DNA from 2 places in the Rhodococcus sp. NPDC003318 genome. Region 1 is predicted to be linked to the other one. Evidence: riboswitches for the same ligand, from Rfam matches in the RefSeq annotation. Region 1 holds a riboswitch; the other holds the start of a gene.
What was found. Region 1 has a riboswitch for cyclic di-AMP ahead of ACFYVR_RS07220 (transglycosylase family protein). Riboswitches for the same ligand answer to the same signal wherever they lie in the genome.
Positions count from the first base shown of each region.

Region 2: another riboswitch for cyclic di-AMP. It lies ahead of ACFYVR_RS17880 (NlpC/P60 family protein); the one in region 1 lies ahead of ACFYVR_RS07220 (transglycosylase family protein).

Region 1 is NZ_JBIAOU010000002.1:427,469-434,931, forward strand. It holds gene ACFYVR_RS07210 (helicase-associated domain-containing protein) at 1-279, opposite strand, end outside; gene ACFYVR_RS07215 (hypothetical protein) at 403-597, shown strand; gene ACFYVR_RS07220 (transglycosylase family protein) at 688-1,311, opposite strand; cyclic di-AMP (ydaO/yuaA leader) riboswitch at 1,315-1,519, opposite strand; gene ACFYVR_RS07225 (YccF domain-containing protein) at 1,894-2,316, opposite strand; gene ACFYVR_RS07230 (hypothetical protein) at 2,313-2,573, opposite strand; gene ACFYVR_RS07235 (cold-shock protein) at 2,710-3,123, shown strand; gene ACFYVR_RS07240 (DUF2771 family protein) at 3,216-3,734, opposite strand; gene ACFYVR_RS07245 (MFS transporter) at 3,734-5,470, opposite strand; gene ACFYVR_RS07250 (glutaminyl-peptide cyclotransferase) at 5,532-6,344, opposite strand; gene ACFYVR_RS07255 (DUF3027 domain-containing protein) at 6,375-7,322, shown strand; gene ACFYVR_RS07260 (sacsin N-terminal ATP-binding-like domain-containing protein) at 7,319-7,463, shown strand, end outside.
Region 2 is NZ_JBIAOU010000011.1:55,587-63,049, forward strand. It holds gene ACFYVR_RS17875 (DEDD exonuclease domain-containing protein) at 1-832, opposite strand, end outside; cyclic di-AMP (ydaO/yuaA leader) riboswitch at 1,360-1,524, shown strand; gene ACFYVR_RS17880 (NlpC/P60 family protein) at 1,538-2,101, shown strand; gene ACFYVR_RS17885 (NlpC/P60 family protein) at 2,325-3,368, shown strand; gene ACFYVR_RS17890 (hypothetical protein) at 3,455-4,720, shown strand; gene ACFYVR_RS17895 (glycosyltransferase family 4 protein) at 4,778-5,902, shown strand; gene ACFYVR_RS17900 (AMP-dependent synthetase/ligase) at 5,972-7,463, opposite strand, start outside.

The DNA of each region.
Region 1 (7,463 bases):
GACCGCGTCCGCGAGCTGCTCGCGCCGTACCCCCGCCTCGGCGGCGCCCTCCCGCGCGAGCAGACCGATGAGCGTGAGTTCGAGCACGCTCAGGTCGTCCGCGGCCCGCAGCACCGACGCGCGCTGCTCCGCCCGGGTGGCCAGCACCGACAGGTTCGCCGGCGGCGGCACCGCGAGATCCGGGCGCAACCGCAGCAGTTCGGCCAGCTCATCGTCGCTGCGGGCACCGAGCCAGGTCGCGAGGCTGTCGGTCGCGGGGGCGGGGTCCGTGTCGGTCATCGCCTATCAGAGTAGGGCGTACGTCCCGAACCGGGATTCGCCGGACACTGTCGGTGGCGCGACCGGGTGCCTTCTCCCACACCTGGGCTGTACCGCGTACGGACTCGGTGTCAAAATGGCCTCGTGGCTAACAAAACGAACAAGAACAACTACGTTGATCCGGGCTGGCCGTCGCACCTCGAGGAAGGTGACCACGCGGTCACCGAACTCTCGTCCGCCCGTTCCGGTGGACTCTCCCCGTTCGGCGAGGAGACCGAGTTCCCGCGTCCGGTGGAGGAACTGCCCTACACCCATCCGGTTACCGTCATCAACCGGTGACGACCCGGACCGAGCGCAGAAAGGCCCCGCAACCGAATCGGTGCGGGGCCTTTCTCGTGCCGAGGGGTCGGCGTTGCGCGAGCCGGACCGTCAGCCCTGCGCGAGCAGGGGCGCGTAGGTCTTGAGGAACTCGATGACCTGCGGGTTGAGCTTGGCCTGCGCGTAGAGGGCCTCGATCTGCGGATCGACGGCGATGCCCTGCGCCTTGACGGCCTCGAGGGTGCTGTCCAGGGACTCGAGCACGTCGGCGGTGCCGTCGACGGTCGGGATGCTGGTGACGGCCGGGGTCTCGGCCGGGGCGGGCGCCTCGGGCTCGGCGACCGGCGCGGTCCGCGGGGTCGGGCCGCTGGTCAGGCCGAGCTTCGCCGAGCAGGACGGCCACGCGCCCCAGCCCTGCGACGCGAGGACCTTCTCGGCGACCGCGATCTGCTGCTCACGGGTGGCCTGGTTGGCGGTGGCGGCGTACTGCCCGCCGCCGTGCGCGGTCCACGTGCTGGGGGAGAATTGCAGGCCGCCCTGGTAGCCGTTGCCGGTGTTGATCGACCAGTTGCCGCCGGCCTCACACTGAGCGAGCCGGTCCCAGTCGGAGTCGGGGGCCGCGTTGGCGGGGGCCGCGAAGGCCGCACCCGCCGCGCTGAACACCGCGGTGGTCACGACGACCTTCGCAGCGGTCTTGCGCGTGTTCGTGGGCTTGCGATGGCGTCCAGCGCTCATGGAGGTTCCTCTCCGCACGCGCCTGCGAGGTCAGCTGTCGGGTTCGGGCTGAGAGGTCGCCCGGCCGTGATCGCTCCGTGATGGGCGCGAAAAACGGCTTCACCCCAAGGAAGGCCGTGTGCTCGCCTTCCGGTGTCCACCGGGGACGTGGGTCCCCCGTCCTCGTCCCTGGGTTCTCCTGTGGGAATCCGTTCCGCGGGACAAGGTTTGGCGCGGCGGTCCGGACTGGCCGGAACTCCGACCGGGTTCGACCGTACGTGCCCGACCGCGGTGAGTCACCTCCAACCGAGATCGCGTGTTTTTCGGCGTGTTGATCGAAATTTGGCGCGTTTCCGCAGGTCAAAGCGACTGTGTCCGGCCGAGACCGGGCCGTGATGCAACCGTTACGTGAGGCAGATCACAAGCCTTGGTGGGCGCGACCTGGGGGATGCGGCGGGTGCGGTCGGGGGCGCGGACACCGGGCCGCGCGAGGTCCCCGCCGGCGGTCACGCGGCGGCGGTGGCAGGGCGAGCGCGCCGGAGCGGAGGGGAGGGGCCGACCGCCCCGCATCCGTGATGCGCGGCGGGGTCGTCCGGGACTGCGTCAGGGATTGCCGGGTTGGTACGGGTACGGCGTCGACGGGTACGACGGCGTGGAGACGTCGACGATGTCCTTCCCGAGCGGCATCAAGGAGATCGGGATCATCTTCAGGTTCGCCAGGGCCAACGGGATACCGATGATGGTGATCGCCATCGCGATCGCGCTGATCAGGTGGCCGATGGCGAGCCAGATTCCGCACAGGATCAGCCAGATCACGTTTCCGATCAGCGACCCCACCCCCGACGTCGGCTTGTCGACCACGGTCTTGCCGAACGGCCACAGCGCGTAGACGCCGATCCGGAACGAGGCGATGCCGAACGGGATCGTGATGATCAGAATGCAGCAGATCACCCCGGCGACGAAGTAGCCGAGCGCGAGCCACAGGCCACCGAAGATCAGCCAGATGATGTTGAGGATCAGTCTCATGTTTGCCCATCTCTCCGGACGCGACGTCCGGCGCGCAGTGCGGACACGATGCCGAGCAGGAATCCGAGCGGGAAGGCGAGGGCCGTCAGGTACAGCGCGAGACCCGGGGTGTGCCCGGTCGCCGCGACGACGAAGATCGCGACGACGGCCGCGACGCCGATGACGAACAGGGCCAGGGAAATGCGGAACAGCAGTCCTCCGGACGCGGGCGCGGTGCCGTCGGAGGGGGTCTCGGTGCCGGGTGATTGAGGGGCCACATGCCCACCGTATCCCTCGCAAACCCGTGTGCCGGAGCAGGGCACGCAGGGGTAGAATGCGAGTCATCGCGTCCCACACACGGTGGGGCGCGTTCGTTTATGTGGTCGTAATCGACGTGGATGAGCAGGTGACGCAGTGCCTACCGGCAAGGTGAAGTGGTACGACGTTGACAAGGGCTTCGGATTCCTCTCGCAGGACGAGGGCGAAGACGTGTACGTCCGGTCGTCGGCGCTGCCCGCGGGAGTCGAGGGTCTCAAGGCCGGCCAGCGGGTGGAGTTCGGCATGGCCGCCGGACGCCGCGGACCGCAGGCGCTGAGCCTGAAGGTGCTCGACCCGGCACCGACGCTGCGGCAGAGCGGCGGCAGCCGCCGCGACGAGGGCACCCGCAAGCACACGCCCGACGAGCTTCACGGCATGGTCGAGGACATGATCACGCTGCTCGAGGCGAAGGTGCAGCCGGACCTGCGCAAGGGTCGGTACCCCGACCGCAAGACCGCGCAGCGTATCTCCGAGGTCGTCCGGGCGGTCGCCCGCGAACTCGACAGCTGACCACCCGCAGGCTGCGCACGACAAGCTGCACAGACAACTGGAGCCCCCGGTCGAATCGACCGGGGGCTCCAGTTGTCTGTGGGTGCGCTCGGCTACTCCGCGGACTGATCTGCGGACTGCTCGGCGGGCGCCCGCATGTCCTCGGGCAGCGTCTGGATCGCCCACACGGGAGCGAAGTCGCCGGACGACGGCTGCTGGATGATCACGCCGAGCAGCTGCTCGTTCTCGCGTGTGGGCACCGTCACCGAGTACGCGTCGCCCGCGGTGTAGTCCCGGTAGCCGTCGAACACCTCACCGGTGCGCGGATCGCCGAACTGGACGTTGAGCCGCCAGTCGCCCTCGGCGACCTCCTTCGGCAGCGAGAGCTGCAGCGGCGACCCGGCGGGCACCGCCAGGTTCGCGACCGTGAGGTCCGCGCAGCGCAGGCTCGCGTCGCAGAGGCCCGCCTCCACGTCGACGGTGTTGCCGTGCGCGAAGGCGGTGATGGTCGGCAGGGTCTCGGGGGCGTCGCGGACGAGCATCGTGACGACCGCGGCGAGTCCGCCGGCCGCCACCAGCACCACCACGACCACCGCTGCGAGGATCTTCTTCGTCCGGGCTTGCAAGGTCATCAGGTTCCGTTCTCGTTCTTCGTACCCGCCCGGTGGGACGGGTCCGTGTCGGTCGGCCGGGCTGCGGCCGAATGCTGTGGTGTGGGCTCTGCGGGAGCCTCCTGGTTCGCGTGCTCGGGGCGTTTGCCGCCGAGGCCGGGAAGCAGCGTGCGGCCACGGTACGTCAGCACGGTCTGGATCAACCCGAAGACCAGCACGACCGAGACGACGGTGAAACCGATCCAGTACTGCGTCGGGAGCAGCACACCCAGCGCGCCTCCGATCACCCAGCTCAGTTGCAGCACCGTTTCGGAGCGGCCGAATCCGGACGCGATGGACTCCTCGGGCAGATCCTGCTGCAGTGACGCGTCGAGGGAGACCTTCGCCAACGCGCTCGCCGCGGATGCGACGAGGGTGGCCAGGGCCGCGGACAGCAGGCTGTCGGTGACGGCGGCGAGGATCGCGACGAACGTCACGGCCGCGGTGCAGCGCAGCACGATCACCGCGGGCCGGCCGAGCTTGAGCCGGGCGCCGGTGGCGTTGCCCGCGAAGTTGCCGATGCCGGCCGCGGCGCCGACCAGGCCGAGCATCGCGGCCTGTACCAGTGGGTCGTGTTCGGTGCGGGACTTCGCGACGAACGCGATGTAGAGGGTGAGGAATCCGGTCAGGACCCGGATGGTGCTGTTGCCCCACAGCCCGGTGATCGTGGCGCGGCCGAGGGGCTGCCGCCGTGTGGCGGGCGAGATCGCGTCCTTCTGCTCCCGGGTGATGACCTCGGTGACGGCGTCGCCGCGGTGGTAGGCGAGGGTCGCGGGGACTTCGCCCTCGGTGACCTCCACCCACGCCGGGATCCGCATGCTCAGGTAGGCGCCGACGACGGTGATCGCGGCGGTCAGCCACAACACGCCGGTCGACCCGAACGCGATCGCGACCAGACCGGCGACCGCGCCCGCGAAGATCGTGCCTCCGATCAGGCCGAACACCGTCAGTCGGGAGTTCGTGCGCACCAGGTCGATGTCCGGTGGCAGCACCCGGGGTGTCACGGCGCTCTTGAGCACCGAGAACGACTTGCTGAGCACCAGCATCCCCAGCGCGCACGGATACAGCGCCCAGCTGTCGAAGTTGAACACCAGCAGGACGGCGAGGACGGTGCGCAGCGCGAACGACGCGGCGAGAGCCAGTCGGCGGCCGTGCTGCAACCGGTCGAGGGCCGGGCCGATCAGCGGCGCGATCACCGCGAACGGGGCGATCGTGATCAGCAGGTACAGCGCCACCTTCGTCTTGTCCTCGCCGGTGGCGGCGGAGAAGAACAGTGTGTTCGCCAGGGCGACGGCGATCGCGGCGTCGGTGGCGAAGTTCGCCATCACCGCGTACGTCAGGTGCGTCAGGCCGGACTCGTCGGCGCCGTCCGCGGTCGCGGCGCGGCGGAAGGTGGCGATACCGCGGTTCGTCAGCTCCCGGCTGCGCATCGCCGCGACCCGGGTGACGGTCAGCTTGCGCGGAATCGGGGGCGGCTTCGGACCACCCGGTTTCGACGACCGGATCTGCTCGGTCGGCTGCTCACGGGGTGTGTCGTTCGGTGCGGCCGTGCCGTTGGCCCCGGACTGCGGGGTGCCGGTCGGGGGAAGCGGTTCGCGGCGTCCGGACACGCGCCGCGACGGGGGGTAGTTCTCGTAACCGGGGTGGACGCCACCGCGACCGGCGTCGGCCTGAACCCGGTGCCTGTCGGGTTCGGAGGGGTCGCGCGGTCCGGTCACGGGTCCAATTCTCTCCTAGTTCACGCGTGGACTACCACAGGCCCCACCGCGTGTGGTCCGGTCAGGAGACGAAACGCACGTCGAACACGAGCGGATACAGCTTGCCGGTGATCAGGAATCGATCCGTGCCCGGCAGTGCGGCGATTCCGTTGAGGACGTCGGCGCCGCGTTGCTGCTCGGCGGTCAGCAGGCCGGACGCGTCGATGACCGCGACGACGGCGCCGGTGTCCGGGTCGATCCGCACGATGTCCGAGGTCTGCCACACGTTCGCGTACACCAGCCCGTCGTCCGTGCACTCGAGTTCGTTGAGCATCTCGACCGGTTCTCCGTCGAGGGTCACCGCGACGGTGCCCACCGGGTCGAACGTCTCCGGATCGCGGAACGTCAACGTGTCGGATCCGTCGCTCATCACCAGCCGGTCCGGCTGCGCGCACAGTCCCCACCCCTCGCCCTCGTACTCGACCCGCGACCGTTCGGCGAGGGTGTCGCGATCGCGGGCGAAAGCCACGTGGTCCTGCCACGTCAACTGCCAGACGGTGTCCCCGGCGACCGTCAGGCCCTCGCCGAACATCTCGTCCGGCAGTGGGACGCGGACCCGTTCGACGCCGGTGTCGAGGTCGCGGGCGCTGATGTACGAGCGGCCGACCAGACCGGTCCCCTCGACGAGTTCGCCGCCGGAGACTTCGAGCCCCTGCGTGAACGCCGCGGTGTCGTGCGGCGCGGTGCCGACGACCTCGGCGTGCAGTCGCTGCACCGGGCTCGGCGAGTCCGCGGTACTGCCGGTGTCGGAGGCCGCGGCGCACCCGCCGACGGTGAGAGCGGTCAGTGTCGCGACGAGGCCGAGGAGCCGATGCACAGTCACAGGGGCAAGCATGGCAGCCCGATCGGGTGCACGGAGCACACGATGCGGCAAAATAGGGGTGTGAGTGCGCAGTCTGCCCCCGATCTTGCCCCCGTGCGTCCGCTGTTGGCCGACGCCGTGGAGTTCGCCCGCCAGGCGTTGACCGATCTCGGTGAGGTTGCGGTGGGTGCTCACCTCGGTGTCACCGCCGACGACGAGTACACGGCGACGCACCGGTTCGACACGACGCTGCCCGGCTACCACGGATGGCAGTGGGCGGTGGTGCTGTCCGCGCTGCCCGACTCCGACCGCGTCACGGTCAACGAGTCGGCGCTGCTGCCCGGTCCCGAGGCGCTGGTGGCGCCCGAGTGGCTGCCGTGGGAGGAGCGGGTTCGCCCCGGTGACCTGACGCCCGGCGACCTGCTGGCTCCGCGTGTCGACGACCCGCGGCTGGTGCCCGGGTACGTCGCGAACGGCGACCCGGTCGTCGACGACCTGGCCCGCGAGGTCGGTCTCGGCCGCAAGCAGGTGCTCAGCCTGGAGGGTCGACAGGACGCCGCGCAGCGCTGGCACGACGGCGACCACGGTCCGGACACCGAGATGGCGAAGGCCGCGCCGTCGACCTGCGCGCTGTGCGGGTTCTACCTTCCCCTCGCCGGGTCGCTGCGCGCCGCGTTCGGGGTGTGCGGAAACGAGATGTCCGCCGACGGGCACGTGGTGCACGCCGAGTACGGCTGCGGCGCGCACTCGGACACCGAACTGCCGTCCGGCGCGGGCACCCCGAAGTACGACGCGTTCGACGACGGCGCCGTCGAGGTGGTCACCCTCCCGCCGACCGCAGGGGGCGCGAGCGCCGAAGGCGCCGAGACCGAGACGCCGCGGACCGAGACCGAGGCCGAGCCCACGGGGGCGAGCGCCGAGGTCGAGCAGCCGGTCGCGGGCAGCGCGGAGCCGGAGCAGGCCGAGAGCACGCCGGCCGACACGGAAACGGACGCGGCATCGACCGACTGACGGGAGCCGACCCCTTCGACGCGGACGGGCTGCGGGCCGCGACCCTGCTGGCGTGGACGTCCTCGCCGACGCGGTTGCGGGAGGACGCCGCGACGGAAGCGGACCTGGTGCGCGGCGGGTACCGCGATCGCGTGCTCACCG
Region 2 (7,463 bases), on a different contig from region 1:
CGACGTGGTCCACCCGGGTCGCGAGTGCCACCATCTCCTTCATCCGCGCGCGGGTCTCCGATCCGGTGAAGTAGCCGCGCACCCGGCGCTGGAGGTTGACCGCGGTCCCGACGTAGAGGACCTCGTCCGACGGCCCGCGGAACAGGTAGACGCCGGGTGTGCGGGGCAGGTGTGCGGCCAGGCCCCGCTTGCCGCGCTGCGCGGCAGACACGTTCGGCAGGTAGTCGACGAGTTCGGGATAGCTGTGCACGCCGAGGTTGCCGACGCGCTCGATCAGAGCGTGCAGGACGTCGACGGTGGCGCGGGCGTCGTCGAGTGCCCGGTGCGTCGGCCGGGTGGTGACCCGGAACAGGTCCGCCAGCGCCGAGAGTTTCACCGACGGTGCCTCCTCGCGGGAGAGCACCCGGCGGGCCAGCTTCACCGTGCACAGCACCTGGAACGGCGGCCACGCCAGATCGAGGCGGGTGGCCGCCGCCCGCAGGAATCCGACGTCGAAGCGGGCGTTGTGCGCGACCAGGACGGCGCCGCGGGAGAACTCGAGAAAGGTCGGCAGTACCTGTTCGATCCGGGGCGCGCCGACGAGCATCGCCGAGGTGATGCCGGTCAGCTGCACGATGAACGGGGACAGTGTTCGCCCCGGATCGACGAGGGTGGCCAGTTCTCCGATCACCTCCCCGCCGCGTACCTTCACTGCCCCGATCTCGGTGATGGCGTCCTCCCCGGAGTTGCTGCCGGTGGTCTCGAGGTCGACGACGACGAATGTCGTGTCCCGTAACGGGGTGTCCAGCTCGTCGAACGTCAGCTGGCGTGCGGTGGTGTCACGGGAACTCACGCCCCCGAGGCTAGGGGGCGGCACCGACAGGTCGTGTCGCTCAACGGTTCCTGTCGGGGGGTGTCGCTACTTTCGGCTCGTGTCGGCCTCTCGAAACGCCCGGCGACCACGAATGAGACGAGGGTCACAATGATTGTGGATTGCAGCGAATGCGCGGTTCGCGACATCGCCTGCGTCGACTGTGTGGTGACCGTGCTGCTCGGCTGCCCCGAGGCCGATTCCCGGGTGGAGACCGTCCGGTCCGGTGTTCCCGGCCGAATGAGTATTGAGCAGGAGGAACGGGTGGTCCTCGTGGCACCTGCGGACGCCGGAACGGTGCCGCGACCGAGGCAGGTCCCCGTGGTCCGACCCACGCAGACCAGGCGGTCGTTATCGGTTCGTGACCAAGCCGTCCGCTGACGCGAAACGGATGCCCGAATTGCTCGGTTGGCCCGACTTTCCGGGTCGTCGGGGTCGACAGCGGCGTGGTGCTTTCGTAATCTTCTCGAGACCTAGCGGAGTCTCGTCGCACCACACCGGTGCGGCATCGCCAGGTACCGCCTAATCGAACTCCCGCAAGGGAATCGTGCCGGGAACCCAGGTTTCCATTGGGGTGAATCCCGCCGGAGCGCAGACCGCGTGCCGACGGGTAGGGCTGATCTTCCCAGCCCGAACCCGTCAGCTAACTCGGTCGGCGGACGAACGGAAGAAAGGCACCTCCTTCTCGTGGCAACACTGAGCACCAAGGCGCGACGCGTCGCCGTCGCCGGCATCCTGACCGTCGGCGCGATCACGGCCACCGCGGCTCCCGCCCTCGCCGAGCCCGTCACGGTTCCCGGCGTCGGCACCTTCGACATCCCGGGCGTCCCGGCGCAGACCATCGAGATCCCCGGTCTCCCGCAGCTCCCCGAGATCCCGGGCGCTCCCGCTGCCATCGCTCCGATTGTCACCGCTGGTCAGAAGGCCGTCGACGCCGCTGCCAGCAAGATCGGTGCCCCCTACGTGTGGGGTGCGACCGGCCCGGACGCCTTCGACTGCTCCGGTCTGGTGCAGTGGGCGTTCAAGCAGGTCGGCATCAGCATTCCGCGCACCAGCTACGACCAGGCCGCGGCCGGTACCCCGGTCTCGCTCAATGCGCTGCAGCCCGGTGACGTCGTGTCCTTCTACGGTGGCTCCCACTCCGCCATCTACGCCGGCAACGGTGAGGTCATCCACGCCGCGACCTCCGGTACCCCGGTCAAGCGCGCTCCGCTGTCGTCGATGCCGGCGGACGGCGCACGCCGCTACTGACGTACGGCGCCGCGGGCCGGGGAAGGGGCGCGGCGTCGACGAACGGCCCGGTGGCCGAACTTCGACGGGCCCGTCGATCCGTGTGGATCGGCGGGCCCTGTCGTGTTCCCGCCCGTGACCAGCGTGAGTTGCGTCCATGTGATTCGCCGGGTGGACACCGCTGTATGCCGTTCCGTAACCTGGCTGAGACCTTTTCGAGCGGAAGAACAGGAGCACCCGGTTCGTGGCGTCACTGAGGAAACGGTCCACCGCGGTCGCCGCCGGCGTGCTCACCCTCGCACTCGTCGGTGCCGGCACCGGCCCGGCAGTGGCGGATCCCGCGATCGACAATCCGACCGCGGCGCTCGAGAGGCTCACGGACCTGTCCCGACGGTCGGAGCAGACCACCGAGGCGATGCACAACGCGCAGATCGACCTCGATTCCAAGCTCGGCGTGCAGCGCGACGCCGAACAGCGCCACGACGCCGATCTGCGCCTGCTCGACGACGCCCGCGCCGCGATGGCGCAGTTCCAGCCCGCCGTGGACCGGCTGACCGCCGCCAACTATCAGGGCGGCCGCGTGAACCGACTGTTCGCGGTGATGGTGTCCGATTCGCCCCAGCAGCTGCTCGACCAGATGTCGACGCTCAGCGTGCTCTCCGCGGACACCGCCGCCCAGGTCGCGAAGTACAAGGCGGCCAGCGACGATGCGGCCGCCGCCGAGGAGGCGTCCCGCACGTCGGCCGACGAAGCCCGCACCGCCACCGAGCACGCCCGCTCGATCAGTGACGACCTCCAACGCACGCAGAGCGACCTGCAGTCGCAGATCGCGGACGTCACCCAGGCGTTCGCCGCGCTGACCAGCGCCGAGAAGGCAACACTCGCCGGCTCCGTGTTCCCGGCCGGGTACGACCCGGCGATCGTGCTGCAGGGGCTGGTGCCCGGCTCCAACGCGAGCGCACTGCAGGCGGCGCTGACCCAGGTCGGCAAGCCGTACGTGTGGGGTGCCACCGGCCCCGACGGCTACGACTGCTCCGGGCTGATGGTGTGGGCGTACCGGCAGATCGGCAAGGAGCTACCGCGGTCGAGTCAGGCGCAGGCCGCGGGCGGGACCCCGGTGCGCAAAGAGGACCTGCAGCCCGGCGACCTCGTCATCTTCTACTCGGATGCCTCGCACGTGGGCATGTACGCCGGCAACGGGAACATCGTGCACGCCTCGACCTTCGGCGTCCCGGTGAAGGTGGCACCGCTGGACGCGTACCCGTTCTACGGCGCTCGCCGGTACTGATCATCGAGCGGGGGGACGCGACGCGGTCGCCGCGCCGCAGGATCCGGGCGTGGGAGGCGGCTGCCCTCGGTGGTCTGCTGGTCGTGGTGGCGGGGGCGGCGCTCGTGGTGCAGCAGGCCGAGCCGGCCACGACGGCTCCGCCGGCAGCCGAGGCGAATCCGTTCGAGCAGGCGCGTCGTGCCGGTGTCCAGGACCTGCTCGACCGGTGGGCGGCGGCGACCCGGGCCGGTGACCAGGCGGCGCTCGCGGCGCTGTTCGACCCCGCCGCGATGCCGGAATTCCTGCCGTCCGAGATCCGGCGCGCGGCCAACCTCGGTGGTGTCCCACTGTCCGACTGGGGCTACGAGATCGGCACCGGCCCCGAGACACCGGTGCCCAGCGACCTGGCGGAGCAGCTGCAGGCGACCGACGTGTGGGCGCCGCAGGTCTACCTGCGCTACGCGATCGCGGGTGCCGACCAGGGGTCCACGCGCAAGCCGGTGTCACTGGTGGTCGCACGCCGCGGCGACACGTGGACCCTGGTCTCCGATCGTCCGCTGCCGGAGTACGACCGTCGAACATGGCGTGGCCCCTGGGATTTCGGTCCGGTCGTGGCACGGTCCGTGAGGACGGGTGAGACGGCCTCGGTGGTGCTCGGCCATCCCGGGCAGCAGCAGTGGATCGAGGCCATCGCCACCGAACTCGCCACCGCCGTCCCCACGGTGAGCGAGGTGTGGGGAGACGACTGGTCACGGCGCGCGGTGGTGATCGTCACCGCCGACCAGGACGAGTTCACCGAACAGGTCGGCGGCCAGCACAGCGGATCGGACATCGCCGCGGTCGCCGTCTCCGACGCGGTCACGCCCGGCTCGGGGACCGTCACCGGCCAGCGGATCGTGTTCAGCCCCAGTGCCGGTGAGCGGCTCACCGAGGCGTCCCGCCGGGCGGTCCTGCGCCACGAACTCACCCACGTCGCCACCCGGGCGACGACGACGGACGGGTCACCGATGTGGATGCTCGAGGGGTTCGCCGACTACGTCGGGCACCGGGGTTCCGGGGAGGACGTCCGGTCCGTCGCCCCGACGGTGTCGGCGGCGGTGGACCTCCACGGCCCTCCGGTGCGGTTGCCGTCCGACGCCGACTTCGCGGCGGGTGGCGAACGCGCTCTCGCCGCGTACGAATCCGCGTGGAGCGTCGCCGCTTTCGTCGCTGACCGGTTCGGGGAGGACCGACTGCGCGCCCTGTACCGGGAGCTGTCCACGGGGCCGGTGGACGCCGACGTCGTCGACGAGCGCGTCCGATCCGTGCTCGGGGTGTCGACCCGCGACCTGATCGGGCAGTGGGGCGCGTGGTTCGTGGACCGGATCGCCTGACGGCCTTCCCGCCACCCTGCGACACCGACGCGGGCGGGCACCGCCTACGGTGGACGCATGCGCCGAACCCTGTTGGTGACGAACGACTTTCCACCGCGACCCGGCGGCATCCAGTCCTACCTGCAGTCCCTGACCGCGGCGTTGCCCGCGGACCGGCTCGTCGTGTACGCGCCCCGGTGGCGCGGCGACAGTCACACCAGGTTCGACGCCGCGCAGCCGTTCGAGGTGGTCCGGCATCCGACCACGCTGATGGTGCCGACTCCACTGGTCGCGCGGCGCGCCGCGAAACTGATCCGCAGCCACGACTGCGAGAGCGTGTGGTTCGGTGCCTCGGCGCCGCTCGCGTTGCTGGCACCGCACCTGCGCCGCGCCGGCGCGCAGAACGTGGTCGCGAGCACGCACGGCCACGAGGTCGGCTGGTCGATGGTGCCGGGCGCGCGCCGGTCGTTGCGCCGGATCGGTGACACCACCGACGCGATCACCTACGTCAGCAAGTACACCCGCGGACGGTTCGCGTCCGCGTTCGGGCCCCGGTCCGGACTCGAACACCTGCCGCCCGGTGTCGACGCCGAGATCTTCCGCCCCGACCCGGCGGCGCGGGCCGAGCTGCGCGCGCGGTACGGGCTGGGGGAGCGGCCCACTGTCCTGTGCCTGTCCCGGCTGGTGCCCCGCAAGGGTCAGGACGTCCTGATCCGGGCGCTGCCGCGGATCCGGAAGCGGATCGACGGCGCGGTGCTGGTGATCGTCGGCGGCGGACCGTACGAGGAGTCGCTGCGCCGGCTGGTGCGGTCGGTCGGGGTCGAGGACCATGTCGTGTTCACCGGCGGCGTGCCCGCCGCGGAACTGGCCGCCCACCACACGATCGCCGACGTGTTCGCGATGCCGTGCCGCACGCGCGGCGCCGGACTGGACGTCGAGGGCCTGGGGATCGTGTTCCTGGAGGCGTCGGCGACCGGGGTGCCGGTGATCGCCGGCGACTCCGGCGGGGCACCGGAGACGGTGCGGGAGGGCGAGACCGGGCACGTGGTGCGCGGCCGGTCGGTGACCGCCGTGGCCGACGCCGTGGTCTCGGTGCTCGAGGACCGGGACCGGGCGGCGGCGATGGGGGCGGCCGGACGTCGCTGGGTGGTCGAGCAGTGGCGCTGGGAGACCCTGGCCGCCAAGCTCGCCGGCCTGCTGTAGGTGCGCTTCGCGCAGTGGTGCACTTGTGGAGGGCGGGCCGTCCGAAAGTGCACCACTGCGCTACGCGCATCATGCGTAGAGGGCCGCGATGACGTCGCCGTGGTTCTGGTGAATGATGTTGCGCTTGAGCTTGAGGGTCGGGGTGAGCTCGCCCGTCTCCTCCGTGAAGTCGACCGGCAGGATGCGGTACTTCTTGATCGACTCGGCGTGCGAGACGAGCTTGTTCGCCTCGGCGATCGCCTCGTCGACCTCCGCGACCAGGTCGGCGTCGGCCACCAGGTCCGCTACGGACGCACTCGTGGCCTTGCCGTTGCGCTCGAGCCACCCCGGCCATGCCTCCGGATCGATCGTGATCAGCGCGGCGATGAACGGCTTCTGATCACCCACGACCAGCGCCTGGCTGATCAGCGGGTGCGCCCGCAGGTGGTCCTCGAGGCCGGCCGGGGCCACGTTCTTGCCGCCGGCGGTGACGATGATCTCCTTCTTGCGGCCGGTGATGCTCAAATAGCCCTCGGTGTCGAGGGAGCCGAGGTCGCCGGTGTGGAACCAGCCGTCCTCGATGGCGTCGGCGGTGGCGGCCTCGTTGCGCCAGTACTCGGTGAACACCACCGGGCCGGCGAGCATGATCTCGCCGTCCTCGGCGATGCGGACCGAGTTGCCCGCCAACGGCTTTCCGACGGTACCGACCTTCTGGTGGCCCGGGGTGTTGACGGTGATCGCGGCGGTGGTCTCGGTGAGGCCGTAGCCCTCGTAGATCGTCACGCCGAGGCCGCGGAAGAAGTGCCCCAGCCGCGCGCCGAGCGGTGCGCCACCCGAGATCGCCAGCTGGCAGCGGCCGCCGAGCGCGGCCTTGAGCTTGCTGTACACCAGCCGGTCGAACACGGTGTGCTCGAGATTGAGGAGCAGGCCGGCGCCGCCGGTGTCCTGCGCCTGACTCCACTTCACCGCCACATCGGCGGCGAGGTCGAAGATCCGGCCCTTGCCCTCGCTGTGCGCCTTCTGCCGGGCGGTGTTGTAGACCTTCTCGAACACCCGCGGCACCGACAGGATGAAGTCCGGCTTGAATTCACCGAAGGTCGCGACCAGGTTCTTCGTGTCGGCGGTGTGGCCGACCGTCGCGCCGGCGTTGAACGCCGCCAGGCTGACCGCTCGGGCGAGCACGTGCGCCAGCGGCAGGAACATCAGGTTGCGGCGGCCCGGCTGAAGCAGGGCCCCGAATCCGGATGTCGCGATCGCCTGGGACTCCGCGAGCAGATTCGAGTGGGTCAGCATGCAGCCCTTGGGGCGGCCGGTGGTGCCGGAGGTGTAGATCAGTGTGGCCGGGTCGGCGGCCTTCAGCGCGGCGGTCCTGGTCCGCACCTGCTCGTCGGAGATCTCCGCGCCGCGTTCGACGAGCGCGGCGATCGCGCCGGCGCTGCCGTCGGTGGTCTCGATCTGCAGCAGCACTCGCAGGGCGGGGGACTGTTCGGCGACCTCGGCGACGGTGGTCCGGTGGCCGTCGTTCTCCACGATCAGCCCGACGGCGGACGAATCCTCGAGGATCCAGCGCACCTGCTCGGCG